2 linked regions of the Candidatus Finniella inopinata genome follow. The protein of the gene in region 1 interacts with the protein of each later gene in a pairwise test. Links are inferred from orthologs where the notes say so. Each region holds a gene or a part of one and is shown on either strand. Other genes may lie near its edges.

What was found.
Region 2: the proteins of grpE (region 1) and groL interact in binary tests that used the Escherichia coli proteins (3 or more experiments, as listed by UniProt). The link is inferred for Candidatus Finniella inopinata from one-to-one orthologs.

The regions. Positions count from the first base shown.
Region 1 is NZ_SCFB01000004.1:139,352-146,278, reverse strand. Bases 1,937-4,896 are described here. They hold grpE (nucleotide exchange factor GrpE), read left to right. Parts: upstream 1,937-3,131; coding sequence 3,132-3,662; downstream 3,663-4,896. Other genes in these bases: EQU50_RS08335 (hypothetical protein), read right to left, coding at 4,895-4,896; EQU50_RS02505 (hypothetical protein), read right to left, coding at 3,937-4,836; EQU50_RS02515 (multidrug effflux MFS transporter), read left to right, coding at 1,937-3,043. Also shown: heat-inducible transcriptional repressor HrcA, read left to right, coding at 91-1,188; EQU50_RS02520 (SemiSWEET family sugar transporter), read right to left, coding at 1,340-1,597; more of EQU50_RS02515, read left to right, coding at 1,850-1,936; more of EQU50_RS08335, read right to left, coding at 4,897-5,044; EQU50_RS02500 (hypothetical protein), read right to left, coding at 5,058-5,615; EQU50_RS02495 (hypothetical protein), read right to left, coding at 5,936-6,927. UniProt on the Escherichia coli protein: Participates actively in the response to hyperosmotic and heat shock by preventing the aggregation of stress-denatured proteins, in association with DnaK and GrpE. It is the nucleotide exchange factor for DnaK and may function as a thermosensor.
Region 2 is NZ_SCFB01000001.1:39,593-45,712, reverse strand. The notes cover bases 2,676-5,671. They hold groL (chaperonin GroEL), read left to right. Parts: upstream 2,676-3,351; coding sequence 3,352-4,992; downstream 4,993-5,671. Other genes in these bases: EQU50_RS00225 (MlaC/ttg2D family ABC transporter substrate-binding protein), read left to right, coding at 5,132-5,671; groES (co-chaperone GroES), read left to right, coding at 3,008-3,307; EQU50_RS00240 (ABC transporter ATP-binding protein), read right to left, coding at 2,676-2,856. Outside these bases: EQU50_RS00260 (aminoglycoside phosphotransferase family protein), read left to right, coding at 1-279; EQU50_RS00255 (nucleotidyltransferase family protein), read left to right, coding at 276-1,013; SsrA-binding protein SmpB, read right to left, coding at 1,110-1,586; EQU50_RS00245 (FYDLN acid domain-containing protein), read left to right, coding at 1,833-2,165; more of EQU50_RS00240, read right to left, coding at 2,179-2,675; more of EQU50_RS00225, read left to right, coding at 5,672-5,791; LPS export ABC transporter periplasmic protein LptC, read left to right, coding at 5,866-6,120.

The DNA of each region.
Region 1 (6,927 bases):
CCCCTTTGTCACCCCCAGTACTCCCCTTGTCACCCCCGCGAAGGCGGGGGTCCAGTTGTATTGATTGTCTGGATTCCCGCCTGCGCGGGAATGACAGGGAAAAGCGCGGGAATGGCGTGCGGAGATGATCAACCTATGTCACTAAGTATTGCCGAATTAAGCCGACGATCGCTGGAAATCTTTCGCGAATTGGTTGACACCTATGTGGAGACGGGGGAGCCTGTCGGGTCGCGCACACTCTCTAGGCGTCTACAGACCCCTTTGTCGCCAGCAACCATTCGCAACATTATGGCGGATTTGGAGGAGGCTGGGCTTTTGTATGCACCCCACACCTCGGCCGGACGTTTACCAACAGACGAGGGGTTGCGTTTGTTTGTTCATGGTTTGTTAGAGGTGGGTGACCTAAGTGAGGAAGATCGCCTTTATCTCAATCAGCTTTCTGAAAACTCGGGTCAAAGTGTGGATAGGGTTCTGGAGAAAGCCACTTCCTTGTTGTCAGGGCTGTCCCAATGCGCAGGCCTGGTCATGGCGCCTAAGACGGATGCGCCTTTGAAACACATAGAGTTCGTCCACTTAACGCCAGGCCGCGCTCTGGTCGTTCTTATTTCTGAAGATGGCGTGGTTGAGAATCGGTTGATTGATGTTCCTAAGGGGATTACGCCCTCCATTCTTACCGAAGCCACAAATTATTTGAGCACACGATTGACGGGGCGGACGTTGTCCCAGGCCAAAAATACCATTCACGAAGAACTGAACCATTTCCAGGCGCATTTGAATGACCTGGCAGCCAAAGTGGTAGAGGCTGGTTTGGCAGTTTGGGCGGGGGGTGACCAGGCAAGTTCTCTAATCATAAAAGGCCAGTCCCATTTGTTACAGGGCGTCACGGAAATGGCTGATTTAGAACAAATCCGTCAGCTGTTTCAGGTATTGGACACAAAGGAGGCGCTTCACCAATTGTTGGACGCCTCTATCAAAGGGGATGGGGTTCAAATTTTTATTGGTTCTGATAATAATTTATTTAAATTGTCTGGGTGTTCCATGGTGGTATCACCTTATCATAACTCGCGCCATGAAATTGTTGGGGCGATTGGTGTGATTGGACCTGCCAGAATGAATTATGGCAAGATTATCCCCTTGGTCGATTACACGGCCAAGATGGTGGGGCGACTTATGGGCGCGGGAATTTAATAGACATCTATCCAAACTCTACTCCACTGGACAATTGCTGTGTCACTCCGCTACTCGAATGCTCATGTACCGTCATGTAAACTGCGCTTCTGCGTTGCGTATGATCCTTGCACTTGCCTCACCGGAGCGAGTTTCGAAAGATGTCTAGTTTTTATCGATAAATCAATATGGCGATAACTGTTAAAACAGCCCCGATGGTTGCAACCACATTTGCCACGATAAGGGGCTTGTCGCGAATCATGATTCCATAAAGCATCCAGCTGCTGACCGATAACAACCCACACATAAAGCCGAACAAAGAGACATCTTTGGCGCTTTGATTGGTGATAATCGCGTAAAACTGGGAATAAAAGACAAACTGTCCGAATATTCCGATAAAAAACATATATTTTTTGTACCAGGCTAACATGATGTACCTCTTTCGCTTAAATAGACACGCGTCATTATATCACATAATAATTCAATATCCTTAAAGATAAAAAATGATTATAATTAACGCAGTGCCTAAGGGTGCTTCGTTATTAATGAAAGAATCACGGTGAAGTTCATGAAAACAATTGTCATCGTTTAATTGCAAGGTTTAAGTGCCCCCTTTTGCTGGTTAGCATTAAGGGAACCCTTTTTGTTGCTTAAATTTTGTTATTGATGACGAGGATCTTTTATGAAAATAAATTCTTTGCCAGCCCTCTGGCTTCTTGTACTTATTGTCGGTTTACCACAGCTTACGGAAACCGTTTACACGCCTTCTCTTCCAACTATTGCTCATGCTTTGCATGTGGCAGAGTTTGGGGTTGAATACACCTTAACCATTTATTTGTTTGCTTTCGCCTTAGGAACCCTTTTTTGGGGAAAGGTTTCTGATGTCTATGGTCGAAAACCCTGTTTACTAATTGGTTTGGTCATATATGGCATTGGATGTGTGGGTTGTTATTGTTCCGATTCAATTGCCGTCCTTATGGCCAGCCGATTCGTTCAAGCCTTTGGAGGCAGCGTGGGCAGCGTCCTGGGTCAGGCAATCTGTCGTGATGCTTTCCAAGGAGCCGCCTTGGGGAAAGCCTATTCAACCATAGGCAGCGGGTTGGCTTTGTTCCCGGCCATTGGTCCCGTTATTGGTGGGATCATTGATCAAATGTTTGGTTGGTCAACTATCTTTCTTGCCTTAATCGGAGCCGGCAGCTTTGTCGCCATTTGTTCTTTCATATCATTGCCCGAGACCCATTTTCCCAAAGGTAAGCCGCTCCACTCCTTCTTTCAGGTGGGGAGCAAACTTTTAAGGGACACCAAGGTTTTGGGTTTTGGGCTGATCGTGGCTGGTTGTAATGGCATAACCTTTAGTTATTACGCCGAAGGTCCCTTTTTCTTGATTGAGATTTTGGGGCTAACTCCGGCCATTTATGGTACAACTTATTTGGCTATTTCCGGTGCTATGGTTATAGGGGGATTGATTTCCCGCCATTTACATCAGCAGCATTCGAACACAAAGATCTTGTCTTATGGCCTTAAGGCTATTTTTTTAGGTTCCGCCCTATTGGCTGCCTTCATTCTTTTGCTGCAGGTTTTGCCCATGCCGAATAACCTGGTTATTATTACAACGATCGGTTGCATGATGATTGTTGCAGCCGGTGTTTGTATTTCTTCATCAAATGCCTTGGCTATGGCCTTGAAAGATTATAGTCATGCCATAGGTACAGCTTCGTCTGTGTTTGGGTTTTTCTATTATCTGTTAATATCCTTGTTTACCCTGGGTATGGGCTGGCTTCACAACAGCACACTGTTGCCAATGCCATTGTATTTTTTAGGTATTGCCTTATTTATGATGGTCAGTTTCAAGGCGTTGGTAGAAGAAAAGGTTTAGAAGTCTTTTCAATTACTAAATCTTGTGTAAAAAATCATACCAATTATAATGTGACTCAACGTAAAGAGATATCTTAGGAGTCCTATCAGTGGATAATGAAAAACTTGGGCAAACAGGTGATGAACCTCAAACGGAAGAGCTGGTCGATCAAATAGAAGACGATTTGACTATTCAGTTAGAGGAGATGAAGAATAATTGGCTGCGGGCGATGGCTGATTTAGAGAATTTGCGTCGCCGCGCAACCCGTGAGAAAGAAGATGCGCTTAAGTACGGTGCGGTGGCCTTTGCCAGAGATATCGTTGGGACTGTTGATAACGTGCAGCGGGCCTTGGAGAGTTGTCCGTTGACCGATGATTTGCCAGCGCACATTCAAGCCTTGATTAAGGGTGTTGAAATGATTGGCAAAGAAATTAGCAGTGTTTTTGAACGCCACGGGGTGAAAAAAGTAGCATCAATGGGCGAGACTTTTGACCCGAATCTGCATCAGGCTATCTTTGAAGCGGAATCAACCGACCAACAACCTGGAACTGTGACGCAGGTGTTGCAGGATGGTTATGTAATGTATGACCGGCTTTTAAGGCCCGCCATGGTAGGGGTAGCGAAAGCCCCAAGTAGCTAGTTTGTACTTATCACTGCGGCTTCTACCCGTTATGGCAAGGGACGCTAAGCGACGTGGCCATTGTCCATGTATTTTCATAGATCCTGGAAACTCTTTTGGTCCCTCAACCCGTCCGATTGTCACCCAGCACTCCCCCCTTTGTCACCCCCGCGCAAGGCGGGGTCCAGTTCTATTGTTGGCTAGATTCCCGTCTGCACGGGAATGACAGACATAACACGAGAATTGTGACACCAATGGCGTTAAATGACGACGCTTCCCTTCTTAGTATACCTTACTAGCGATTCACTATCGCCCCGCTATTATGCCCTTCGTTCGGGGTGATTTGGTAAGTTATGTTGAGGTTCCCTGCACCCATGTCTGTCGCAGTCAAAAGGCCCTGAGCGAGCCAGCCATGATTAGTATTATCCGTTTGATATCCATCACTCCTCCACAGCTGCCATGCGTAAGCCTGACCAGTGGATAATGTGGGAAAAGCTGCGGACCCTGTCCATAATAACGGGGTAACTGATGTGCCAGAGCTGAGAGTGTTTTCCGTGCTGAGGGTTGTCTTATAACGATTGTCTAGGGTGATATCGGTCGTTGCTCCGCTAAAAAACGGATGCGAACCCGTTGGGCCAGTCCATGCAGAATTATAGAGGCCATACCTTACCAAAAGTCCCTCTCCGTTCCGTGTAATGGGCCGGCCGCTGTAAAATCCTGGCGCCTCGAACGTGACCATAACAGTTTTCTTCAGCAGCAAGCTGTAAGGGGAAGGGGATTCTTGAAGAACCAAGCTGTACGCACTGAGTTGATGGTTCAAAGCCCCCAAACCACTTGCAACAGAAAGCGTATAACCCCTCGCAACCGTATAACCAGCATCTGGGAACGGGGTTGCCACAACCCCATCAACTTCAATATTGGTGGGCAGAGTCAGCGCACCAGTCATATTCAAAACGCCACAAGGTGGGGTGGTGCCCGTTGGGTCAATACCGATAAGCCAAGTAACCGTGGGCCCACCCCCTGTACTAGGGGAAAAGGTAACATCCTGCGCATAAACCGTTCCATACCCCCCAAAGGTGGCCGTTCCTGAGGTGATGGGAGTCACACCAGCATCTGTACCCCACATGGATGCTGCCGGGTGCTGTGATGCCCAACGCAGCAGTAATAACAGCGGGCGATGCTCCCCAAACAGCACCAGGATAGTCCCTATCCCCAATAGTCAGCCCGCCGGCAGTGACGGTCGTACCAACCACTTAATTGGCGTTAACGGTATTCAACGTCAACGTCCCCACGCCACCTTTTGTGAACATGGAAGTGTTATCTCTACAACTAATGTCGTTATGGCCATGTATGCTATCAGCTGTGGCTGCCGCAGGCGTTGGATATTGAGGATTCAACGTCACTGCCTTTGTTACGTTATAGATAAAACTGCCACCAACATAGATAGGTGTGTACAGCCCCCCCACTATACCTTGTTGCGGTGTTGTTGATAAACTGCGTATCGGTAAGGGTCACATCACGACTAGTGTAAATGGCCCCTCCTTGACCATTTGAGCTATTCCCCGTAAAGGTCACTGGGTTGGTGCCTGTACTGTTGAGGGTCAGGGCGCCACTAGTACTTAAAACACTTCCACTATAAATATACGAAAACCCAGTGAAGGTCAGGCTGGACAGATTCAGGGTCAGGGCATTGTTGCTTGAAGTGGAAAAAAGGGAACCGGAGAGTGTTGGTGCCGGGATGATCGTCGTCCCCCCTGATGCGCCCGCGATGGTGACGCTCTTGCCAAATCCGGCGAAAGAATCTAAAGAAACGCTTTGCGTCTCCACCGTATCCGCCGCCGCCGTGAAGGTTAAGATGGGGGTTGTTGTAGTGTGGGCGCCTAGCCCAGTCGTAAGGGCCTCATGAATGCTGCCATATGCATAGTTGGTTCCGCCAGGCGTAGTTTGCAAATCAACCACCCCCCATACGCACACGACAACGCCGACAGGCTGACGCCTAATAAAAATAAAGAAGATTTTATGGTAATTCTCCATAGTAAATAAATTTTGTTTATTGTGATTATGGAGAATTTTTTTAATTTATAGTTAATGGTTGGGGGTTTTGATAAAAAAATACATGGATTGCCGGGACAGGTTTCAGGGATAATAACCATTGTCATTCCCGTGTAGACGGGAATCCAGAACAATACAACTGGACCCCCGCCTGCGCGGGGGTGACAAATGGGGCGCGGAGGTTACACAAGAGGGCGGAGTGCGTGGGTGACAAAGGGGGGCTGGCCGCCGCCTACGCAGGACTATCCATCACTGTCTTCCGAACTAGGATCGCTTTTGTGCTCGGCGCCCACACTGCGTTTAGATCCGGAACTAAGTAAGGCAATTATATGATCTAATTTGCTGTCCAACTTATTGACGCGGCGCGTCATAAGGACCATCATATCTTTTGTTTCTGTCATTTCCCTGGCCATTGCATCATGTTTTTTATTAAGGGCCAGGAGGCCTGTGGAAAGAGCAGTCCACTGTGCATTACTCCCTCCCTTGCTAAGGCTGCTTATAATTGTTTCTAGGCTGCTGGCGACTGTCTGATCAGAATCCCTAAATTCGCCGATGATATCAGCTAATCCGTCAGTTCCAATCGCTGCCTGGGGTGATGACGATCCGGCTTTATCTTCCAATGCTTCAATTGCTGCATTGATTCTATTTTGATTCTCCTCAGCTACTTTTCGGAACCCTCTTAACTCCTTTTCAGTTTTAATGCTGCTGCGTGCTAGAAGTGCCAGTTGTTGCGTGATGGGGGTTATAGTATCACCATCGGCTGGCTGCCCCAACAATTGTATAATCTGTTGTAATCCCTCTGCTGTAGAGTCAGCCTTGTCGGTATTTGAAGAAAGATGGTCCAGCACTTCTTGCATGCGGGTATCAATTGAAGCAAGGGTTTGGGGAATGTATCCCCCAGATCCATTTTTTTGGCACAGATGACTCACCAATCGGTTTAATCCTTGAGCCAGCGCATCTAGTTTTGTTTCGTTGGCTTTTAAGCATCTCAAGAAACCTTTAGGTGTGCTTGTGGTATTGATATCTTGAGTTTCCTGAAGAATAGCCTTAAGCATGCCAAAAATTGTTTTAGAGGTTGCAGCGCTGTTAACAGGATCACCAAGGACAGAACCTAAGTTTGATGGGTAACCACTGCTGCTGATCTGACCAATTGTTCTTGTTAACCCATACAAAAGCCTAAATAAACTGTCTGGGGAACTGTCTGACAAATTCGTTGGTGCGCCCATATAGGTGA
Region 2 (6,120 bases), on another replicon or contig:
CAAAAAAGTTTATGGGAAATCTTTTTAGAAGAGGTTCCCTCAGCCCAGCAGTCTGATTACCGTACCGCAGCCGCTATTTTGGGGGCCGGTCGCCACGTCAAAGTTATTGGGGTTTTTACCCGTTATGCTTTAAGGCAGGGCAAGCCAAAGTATTTGTGCCATTTACCACGTTTATGGAACTATTTAAAAGATTCCCTTCAAAAACCATCTTTAAAACCTGTTCATGATTGGTTTGAAGCCTATCTTCCCTTACATAATCAAGGTATTCCAAGCGTATGACAAAAAGTATCAAACAAGCCATGATCCTAGCCGCTGGCTTTGGTAAGCGCCTTCGCCCTTTAACAGATGTCACGCCCAAGCCCTTGATTTCCATTGGATCAACAACATGTTTGGATGAAACGATCAATCGTTTACACGCGGTTGGGGTAGAAAAAATTGTCGTGAATACCCATCATTTAGCTAAAGAAATTCACCAGCATTTGGCAGAACAGCCTAAAATTTTGTTTTCCTATGAGCCTGTAATTTCAGAAACAGGTGGCGGCATAGCCAAAGCCTTAAAGCATTTTGGTGACCAGCCTTTTGTCTGCATTAATGGGGATATATGGTGGCAAGATTCGCCAACAGAACCTCTTTTAACGAAAATGGCAGATGCATGGGACCCTGACACGATGGATGTTTTGTTAGCAGTGGTGCCCAAACATCAAACAATTGGTTACTATGGACGCGGGGATTATAATAAAGATGACCGTAGTAATTTGCATTTAGCAGAACCAGAGAATCCTGGTGATTATGTCTACACAGGTATTCAAATTTTATCGGCTGAGGTTTTTCAAAAATCTCGGGTGTGGCCACACCAAACCATTTTCCCTGTGACGAAAATATTTGCCGAAGCAGAACATCGCAAAAGATTACATGGATTGACGCATGAGAATTTATGGGCTGACATCGGAAGCCCGCAAGGGTTAGAGGAAACAAGGCAAAAATTCGGGGGAGAAAAAGAACCGGCTATTTAAAGAACCACAAAATTCCCTTCACCGCATAGGCTAGAACAGCGACCGTTCCAATACCACCCAGACTTAGAGTAACAAACCATCCCCAGCTACCTATTTTTAGTCTCCCTTTAAGATTCTGGCTTTATCCCTTTGCCAATCGCGCTCTTTAATGGTTTCCCGCTTATCCACAGTTTTCTTGCCCTTGGCCAGGCCAATTTCCACCTTGATGCGTCCTTTGGCATTAAAATAAACCTGCATAGGGACAAGGGTCATGCCCTTGCGACGAATGGCGCCCAAGAATTTATTAATTTGGCGTTTGTGCAGCAACAACTTACGCGGACGCTTCGGTTCATGGTTAAAACGATTAGCCTCTAGATATTCAGGTATATTGGCATTAAAAAGGAAAATGCCACCCCCTGTTTCACCCAACATCTCGCCAGCAAAAGACTCGTTAATGCTGGATTTTCCAGCGCGCAAAGACTTCACTTCACTGCCGGTCAACATAATACCCGCCTCAATCGTTTCTGCAATGGCATAATCGAACCGTGCCCGACGATTCTGCGCCACAACTTTATATGCTGGTGCCTGTGCCATTGTTAAATCTTACCTTAATACATTCATTACGAGTATGAATTATGACTCAAATCCCATAACTTGTCTTTAATTAATCGCCAAAGAACAAACCGCATATCCAATTTTAGAGTGTATTAAGGATCGAGCTTGCACAAGATGATTCCACGCCTCAAGAGAGTATATTCAACAAACTTGTCATTTACGCTGATATCAGCTAAGTACATACAATGCAGTAAACATTGAGCTTTATAAAGGAAGGGTACCAACGTGATTAAGCCAGAATGGGGAATTAAAAGAAGCTGTCAAGGGTGCGGGGGTCGTTTCTATGATTTATTGAAAAGCCCAATCCTGTGCCCGAAATGTGGCACAACCTTTGAATTGCAAACCTCAGGCCGGGGCCGGCGCGGTCGAGCTGCAGTTGATGTAGCCAAAGCCGTTGGGTTAGAAGACAGTCTGTTGGTTGGTGATATCGATTTGGTCGATGATCTGGATACTGATCTGGCGGATGACAGCAGCTTAATGGAAGACACGTCGGAGTTAGGTGAAGATTTGGATGATATCCCAGACGTGCTGGATCATGCAGGCAGCGACGACCACTAGGTCGTACCTGCCTTCATGCCAACAGAACGCCATCTTTCAAATAAACAATCCGGTCCATACGAGCCGCTAACTCCATATTATGGGTTGCGATTAAAGCGGATAGATTGGCGTTGGAGACCAGATTAAGCATCTCAGAAAATACTTTTTCTCCTGTTGCATTATCAAGGTTTCCTGTTGGCTCATCTGCCAATAAAACTTTTGGACTGTTGGATACGGCTCGGGCAATGGCCACCCGTTGCTGCTCACCTCCTGATAATTGATTTGGTCTGTGGTGCAAACGATGTTCCAAACCCATATTTTTCAGCAACAGTTCAGCTTGTGCCCGTGCCTTTGGTTTTGTTTCCCCATTAATAAGCTGAGGGAACATCACGTTCTCTAAGGCTGAAAATTCAGGCAAAAGGTGGTGAAATTGATAGACGAACCCCAGATATTGCCGGCGTAAAATTGTTCGCTGGAAATCGTCAAGGCTTTCACAAGACTGTCCGTCAATTTTCAAAATTCCAGAGGTTGGCGCCTCTAATAACCCACAAATCTGTAGCAAGGTCGTCTTTCCAGCGCCGCTGGGGCCAACCAAAGCCACACTTTCGCCTTTTTTAAGCTGCAGGTTAATGTTTTTTAAAACTTCCAGAGTCTGACCACCTTGAACGAAATGGCGCTTCACCTGGTGCAGTTGTAACGAGTATTTAATCATAAAAAAAATCTAAACAATAATTCTGACATACCGTAACTCAATTTACTAAGTATGGGAAAAAAAACTTGACAGCGAGAAGGCGCCCGCCTTAAATTAGCACTCGAAAGCAGAGAGTGCTGATTTTAACCCAGATTATTTAACGGAGGATAACATGAACTTTAGACCATTGCATGACCGCGTACTTGTCAAGCGGGTAGAGTTGGAAGAAAAAACCACTGGCGGTATTATTATCCCTGATACTGCCAAAGAAAAGCCCATGGAAGGCGAGATTGTAGCAGTCGGAAGCGGAACACGCAACGAGTCAGGCAACCTGGTTCCTTTGGACGTGAAAGCTGGCGATCGCATCTTGTTTGGCAAGTGGTCGGGCACCGAAATTAAAGTTGGCGGTCAAGATTATTTAGTTATGAAAGAATCTGACATCATGGGAATTATTACCCACAAAGTAGCCTAAATCGAAATTACGTTAGTTAAATTTTATAAAGGAAGGAATTAGTTATGGCCGCAAAAGAAGTTCGCTTTTCAGCAGATGCCCGCGAAAGAATGTTACGCGGCGTCGATATTTTGGCTGATGCCGTTAAGGTGACGCTTGGACCGAAAGGACGCAATGTCGTTATTAGTAAATCGTTCGGTGCGCCTCGTATTACAAAAGACGGCGTTTCCGTTGCTAAAGAAATCGAGTTAAGTGATCCATTTGAAAACATGGGCGCACAGATGGTGCGTGAAGTTGCCACCAAGACATCAGACTTGGCCGGTGATGGCACCACAACGGCAACTGTTTTGGCCCAAGCGATTGTTCGCGAAGGCATCAAGGCTGTTGCGGCTGGTATGAACCCGATGGATTTAAAACGGGGTATTGATCTGGCTGTTGAAGCTATTATCACTGACCTTAAAAGCCGATCCAAGAAAGTTTCAACGCGCGCTGAAATTGCACAAGTAGGAACCATTTCTGCCAATGGCGAAAAAGAAATTGGTGAAATGTTAGCCACAGCCGTTGAAAAAGTTGGTAAAGAAGGCGTTATTACTATTGAAGAAGCTAAATCCTTGCAGACAGAACTTGACGTTGTTGAAGGTATGCAATTCGACAGAGGATACATCTCACCTTATTTTGTTACCAATTCAGAGAAAATGGTTTGCGAATTAGAGAATCCTTATATCTTGATTCACGAAAAGAAATTGTCTGGATTACAAGCGATGCTTCCTGTCCTAGAAGCCGTTGTTCAATCGGGTCGTCCGCTTTTGATTATTGCTGAAGATGTTGAAGGTGAAGCCTTGGCAACCTTGGTTGTTAACAAACTGCGTGGTGGTTTGAAAGTGGCTGCGGTGAAGGCTCCTGGATTTGGTGATCGTCGCAAAGCAATTTTAGAGGACATCGCTATTCTAACAGGCAGCCAGGTTGTATCAGAGGACGTAGGCCTTAAGTTAGAGAATGTAACTATTCAGATGCTGGGAACAGCCAAGAAGGTTTCCATCTCTAAGGATGATACTATTGTTGTTGATGGCGCTGGCCAAAAGAGTGAAATTGCAGCACGTTGCAATCAAATTCGCGCACAGGCGGAAGAGTCAAGTTCTGATTATGATCGTGAAAAACTGCAAGAACGCCTAGCAAAACTAAGCGGCGGTGTAGCAGTCATTCGTGTAGGTGGTGCGACAGAAGTTGAGGTTAAAGAACGCAAAGACCGCGTTGAAGATGCAATGCATGCAACACGAGCAGCCATTGAAGAGGGTATTGTCCCAGGTGGTGGTGTAGCGTTGGTTCGCAGCCTGAAAGTTTTAGATGGCCTAAAAACATCCAATAGCGATCAAGATGTTGGCATTCGGATTATCCGACATGCTTTAACGTCTCCCATTCGTCAAATTGCGATTAATGCGGGCGCTGATGGATCGATTGTTATTGGTAAAGTTTTGGATAACAGCGATTATAACTTTGGGTATGATGCGCAACAAGACATCTACGGTGACATGGTTAAATTGGGTATTATTGATCCAACCAAAGTCGTCAGAACTGCCTTGCAAGATGCAGCGTCTATTGCCAGTCTGTTAATCACAACGGAAGCCATGGTTGCTGAGAAGCCTGAACCAAAATCGTCAGCGATGCCTAACCCTGGCATGGGTGGCGGCATGGGAATGGATTATTAAAAATCTGTTCTTATAATAATAATAAAAGAAAGGCGAGCATACCTCGCCTTTTTTCGTTTGCAATTAATAATTTGTTAAACATACAACCGTTACAGTATAATTAATATTCTCGAATTAACTTCAAAAATGGACCGGCATAATGCTCACCAGAACACCAAAAAGGAACGCTTTGTTTCTTGTCTTTTGTACTTTTATTCTGTGCGCTGCATTGTTTGGGGCTCTACAAGCCTCACAATTTCAGATTCCCAACGAAGAAGAGTCTAAATCCTTTGTGGAAGATCTTGTCAAGCAGGGTATGGAAGTTGCCAACAGAGAAACCGCTGGGCAAGACGAATTCGGTCAATTACTGGAAAAAAGCTTTGTAACTAGGGAAATAGCTAATTTTGTTTTAGGAAGTAATGGCCGCTCGTTCACTCCAGAACAAAAGGAAAGGTTTCGTCAAATTTTTGCAAAGCGATTAGTGAAAATTTATTCCACCCCCGAAAGAGTTAAAACTTTCAGAAACACGACTCATAAGGTTGAATCTGCAGCGAAACAAATTGACGGTACTATGCAGGTGAAAACCCTTTTTTCCTTTAACGACTCACCAAGTTCTGAGCCTGCCAAAGTTTATTGGAAGGTTGTCAAAAAAGATAATGAACTTCGCATTTTCGATATCTTATTTGAAGGCATAAGCCAACTTTTAGCCCTTCGAAGCGAATATGGTTCTATTTTTACATCGGGAGATAAAGGGAATAATGATCCCCAGAAGTTTTTAGTGTACCTGGAAAAAGAAGTTGGCATTAAAACAGCCCCTTAAGTTTATTTGTGTTAGTCAAAAATTCATGTTAGAAATACACCAGTTAAGATGTCGGTTGTAGAAACGGATGTGAAATGATTTTTAAACGGCGTGTTGTCCTAACACAGTATTTGTTGGTTCTGCTTAGTGTTAGCCTTTTAGCATGTATTTTATTTTGGCCACTAAAAAGTATGACAAGTTTAAAAACTTCCAAACTACCACCATCGACATCTAATCAAGCGACTAGCTTGTGCTTTAAAAGTGTTGATAAGCAGAATAGGCCCTTTGTTATCAAATCTAAGACGGGTCAACAGATATCGCCGCAAGAAATTTTGCTACATGACATAGAA